Regions from separate parts of the Limibacter armeniacum genome, predicted to be linked through region 2. Evidence: riboswitches for the same ligand, from Rfam matches in the RefSeq annotation. Region 2 holds a riboswitch; the other holds the start of a gene.

Region 1 (2,405 bases), on a different contig from region 2:
GCTTCATCTGCAAATGGATCATGCTGAGTTGATACAACAATCGTATGAACTCTCAATGGTTTGTGGTTGTCATCATATTCGATTGTAACCTGAGCCTTTGCATCAGGACGCAAGTATGACATGACCGCTGACCCTTCTTTTCTGATTCTAGCTAATTCCTTTACCAGTCTGTGCGAGTAAGCCAATGCCATTGGCATGTACTCACGCGTTTCGTTGGTAGCATAGCCGAACATCATTCCCTGATCTCCTGCTCCTTGCTCTTTATCTATTCCTTCTCCTTCGTTAACACCCTGTGCAATATCAGGAGATTGGCTATGTAATGCCACCTGTACACCACAAGAGTCTGCCGAGAACTGATAGTCATCTTCGTCATAACCGATTTTAGCAATTGTTTCCCTTACAATATCAGGGATTTCAACATATGCCTTTGTCGTAATTTCGCCAGCCACTACTACTAGTCCTGTTGTCACCATTGTCTCACAAGCTACCCTTGAATCCGGGTCCTGTTGTAGCATAGCATCAAGGATCGCATCTGAAATTTGATCCGCAATTTTATCTGGGTGTCCTTCTGACACAGACTCTGAAGTGAATAAGTATGACATATTGATATTCTGTATTTATAAATGATTCTATATATAATTATGGGCTATCATAGGGTTTCGCTGATCGTTATGCTTCTAAAAAGCAGACTATTGTCATTGATGGCTAACCTTATAACATATCCAAAGTCTTAAAATTTAATTGTATTTCGGAGTTTTACGTTTCCCTCCTTCACAAACTTTAACTTAGTTCTATACTTTACAGTACTGCTATCCTCTGATAGTGATACCCCCTTGTTACTTATCTTACTGACTTTACCTTCTGTATGTAGAACCCACTCATACCCTGCTCGGTTATAAAGTTCTTTCGCATATTCCTCAACATTCTCTTGATGTAAAGACTCACTCTCCAGTTTTTCAGTTAACCCATTCCAGTAAAAGACTTCATTTCGTTTTAACTTTCCTTTTGCATAACTGTAAAACTCATGTTCCTTACCATGCCAATTGGCAACCGTTACCAGTGCATTGTTCAGTGAAGCCACACTTTTAAAGGTAAACCCTATTCCGTATCTAAAGTTTTGATGATCTACCAAAGCTTTACTGTCTCTTATTCCAAATTGGGTCGCTACCTGATAAGCTTGTTTCTGCATCACTGAGTCCATGTGCAAAAAAGGATTGTTTCCTTCCCAAAAGCCTGGAATATGAGACGAACTAATATTTACCTGCTCTAAAATGGTCTTGGCTTCTGAGAAATCAAGCATCATTTCATAGCGGCCTGTACCATCATGTTTTAGGTATATATCTTCACGAATTTCAAAGCAAGATGTAACCAATAAGGGTACCGCCAAGCAGAACAGTGTTCTTAAAAGACGATTCATTTATTAGTAATTAAAGTATGTAACCTCCTCTACTTTTTGGGGTCAATACAGCTCCTGCAACCCTTATCTTAAATTAAGAATCTATTCAGGGAAAAGCTATCAAGGAAGGGGAAAGGTGGGGAAATTTGTCAGATCTCATCTTTGCCCGGACATTGCTGCCATACAGGCTGGGAGTTAGCACCTTGTAACACCAGGTTGCTAAGATTTCATCGGGCCCAGTCCCTCCATCTTTCTTGATAAGCAGCGCAAAACTAGACATTTCCGGATAAACTTCCTAAGAATCTTAAAAAATGGCTTTGTGAGTCATAGAAGTCAGAATGGACCTAACAAAAAAAACCGGATGCTTTCGTCATCCGGTTTTTTGAGTTTAGTATTACATAAAGCAATACCTCTCAACATCTGTTTCTGTAATTTCCTTACTTGACATAATTGTCAGTCTTTCAATTACATTTCGCAACTCACGAATATTTCCTGTCCAGTCATGTCCTTTCAGTTTTTCTAATGCTGCTTCGGTAATCGTCATTTTAGGTTTACCATAGTCTGCAGCAATATCTTCCAAGAAACGCTCAACCAAAAGTGGAATATCATTTTTACGGTCATTCAGGGAAGGTACCTTTATTACAATTACACTTAACCTGTGATAAAGGTCTTCTCGGAATTTATTCTCGGCAATCATCTCTTTCAGGTCCTTGTTGGTAGCCGCCAATACTCGTACATCTACCTTGATGTCTTTATCACCTCCAACACGTGTAATGCGGTTTTCCTGAAGTGCTCTCAACACTTTTGCCTGAGCTGAAAGGCTCATATCACCGATCTCATCCAAGAAAAGTGTACCTCCATCTGCCTGCTCAAACTTACCGATCCTTTGTTTATGAGCCGAGGTAAAAGAGCCTTTCTCATGACCAAACAATTCACTTTCAATCAATTCAGCTGGAATAGCGGCACAGTTCACCTCAACCAAAGGGTTTGCTGATCGATCACTTTTTCC
Region 2 (2,405 bases):
AGCACTTTCAGGGTCCTTTCTTTGTCATACCTAATAGCACACTCCCAAACCGTCATCACATTCCACCCTTCCCTCAACAAGTCCATACGGTGGCTAATGTCATTGGCTCGGTTCCGAGCGATTTTCCAACGCCAAAACTCTGTGTTGGTCTTGGGCAGCTTGTAGTACTTGCAGTCTTGGTGCCCATGCCAGAAGCAGCCATGGACAAAGATCACGGTCTTGTACTTGGGTAACACGATGTCAGGTTTGCCAGGCAGGACTTTGCCCCTGTACCTGCCGTGCAGCCGGAAGCGGAAGCCATGGCGGTGCAGGTAGCGCCTCACAATCAGCTCAGGCCTCGTATCCTTGCCCTTGATCGAGGCCATGATCCTGCTGCGTACTTCGGGGCTAAACTTGTCGGGCATCGCTTTTTGGAAGAGAAGTTACGAAATTCACTTCTTTCTCCCCCTTTTTTCGTCTTCAAGCTCCTTGTTGGACTTGGCAATCCTCTTTTTAAGAGCCCTTATATCAAGCCACGAAGGCACTCCCATAACAACTGTTACTATAAACATAACCCTTAGATCTGTCATGTAATCCGTGACAGGCGAGGTCAGCCATTCAATGAACCAGTAATATACCTTTTCCATGGTATTGAAGTCTTGTTTCAGTAAAAATGAAGGGGGGCCTTCCTCCCAATCGAAGTCAGGCCCATGCAAGAGGAATCAGTTCTCAATCGAAAGCTTTCCCTCTTTCAGCTTGATACACCGGTCAAATGATATACAATTGCCCCCAAACAGCAGTTGGCAGCTATTCAGGTTGTAGATGGGCCATAATTCCAGGTAGGAAGACTGACACACTATCTTCGATGCCAGCGAAGGGTCACGTGAGATCAACTCTCCTGCAAGGGCAATCATATATGCCCCCTTTCTTGTGGCAAATCCCTTGTTGCCCACGAGTCTGTTAAAGTACCCAACCAGTTGCTCGGTACTGTCACGGTGTAGCGTCAAGCGACACTCCTTGATTAGTTCTGTAAATGATTGTGTTGCCATTACCATTCTAGTTTTGTTGTGAAAAATAAACCAAATGGCATCAGGAAATGGGAAGGAAAATAGTGAGGCGCATTTTTTTGTCCTGCTCCAAAAGAGGTTCGGACCACATCGCACTGGACCACCGTGGCTTGTCTTGCTCGGTTGGTATCCCCTTCCATGGGATTCTTGATGCTACTGTAAGTATAGGATTCTTTTTATAATTAATCCAAAATATTTTTATAAATACCTCTACCAAGAAGTTCTTCGGGAAATCTGATGATAATAAAAAGGACAATCCTAATAAGTAAGGTTGAGGATAACCGGAATATGAGTCATCCCGAGTTATTATTGGGATGACTCATATTTATCAATTACACAGCCTTATTCTGTACTGGAGTCACTTTTACATAGTCCATGAACTTACGAAGTTTGTCCATAATGATCGGTGTAGAAACAACAAACTTCTCCCCTTGTACCCAAAATTCAATATAGGTAGACGAGATACTCCCCTTCGCTTTTCTATAGCTAATGAATAAATCTTTTGATACAGTATAGTCATGATAAACTTCCTCGTTTCTTAGAGGTTTTTCTTTATTAATCTTCTCCTGAAGGATTTGATAGTTTTGTAAAATAGCTTTACACTGCTCTAATGTCAGTTCTATATAAGTAATGTCTGCTATTCTTGTCTGATCAGTCTCGAATTGCTTCCGGTCCGGATAATATTTATCGGCACCGATTACCAATTTTGAAATATCCCTATATTTATAACCTGTGAGTTCTAAATAAGAATTACTATTATATGATTTACCCTTAAATACAGTATAGGTTCTAATCGTACTATACTCTCCTTCTGTGTGCTTCTCTACATTGGTTTTGATATACTGTTCTGTAATGTATCTAGTTTGCATACAACCAGTAAGTAATGCTACCATCGACAAGGAGATGAGTGCTTTTCTCATTATTAGTTTTAGTTTTAAAATGATTATAAAAAATATGATTTAATAAGTGTTCTTGAAATAATACAACTACAATAGTATCATTAAAGTAGCCTACTTTTCTTACAAATACTTTAAACCCATCGCCACATGTCCCGATCTTTATTAGATCTATGATCACCGCAATAGCCAAGGATAAGCATAAAAAAACAGCCTGAAACGATCGTGTATCAGGCTGCTTTTATAACCGATCAAGCGGCTTGTCAATACGCTATTCCTTTACCTTGTGCATGTCCAGGTAGAACTTCTTCTCGCCTTCATTCCCCACCAGCAGCTTGAAGTGATCATAACTTTCGCTATACTGCTGTATCACCCCGCATTTCCTAAAATCCTGGTCCTGCTCTCCTTTTACATACAGTACGGAGTCCTGCTCTACCTTGTAGGTCAGTTCATGCGTTTTCTT

Evidence for each region. A riboswitch is a leader RNA that binds a small molecule or an ion and turns the genes downstream of it on or off. The one in region 2 is predicted to bind S-adenosylmethionine.
Region 1: linked by a shared signal. The riboswitch ahead of V6R21_RS27430 (hypothetical protein) and the one ahead of V6R21_RS05575 (hypothetical protein) in region 2 are both predicted to bind S-adenosylmethionine.

What each region holds. Positions count from the first base shown of each region.
Region 1 covers NZ_JBAJNO010000009.1:2,305,394-2,307,798, forward strand. The annotation lists gene metK (methionine adenosyltransferase) at 1-602, opposite strand, end outside; gene V6R21_RS27430 (hypothetical protein) at 731-1,417, opposite strand; SAM riboswitch class I at 1,550-1,660, opposite strand; gene V6R21_RS27435 (sigma-54-dependent transcriptional regulator) at 1,791-2,405, opposite strand, start outside.
Region 2 covers NZ_JBAJNO010000007.1:1,242-3,646, reverse strand. The annotation lists gene V6R21_RS05585 (very short patch repair endonuclease) at 1-404, opposite strand, end outside; gene V6R21_RS05580 (hypothetical protein) at 432-626, opposite strand; gene V6R21_RS05575 (hypothetical protein) at 702-1,028, opposite strand; SAM-I-IV-variant riboswitch at 1,092-1,205, opposite strand; gene V6R21_RS05570 (hypothetical protein) at 1,379-1,966, opposite strand; gene V6R21_RS05565 (hypothetical protein) at 2,214-2,405, opposite strand, start outside.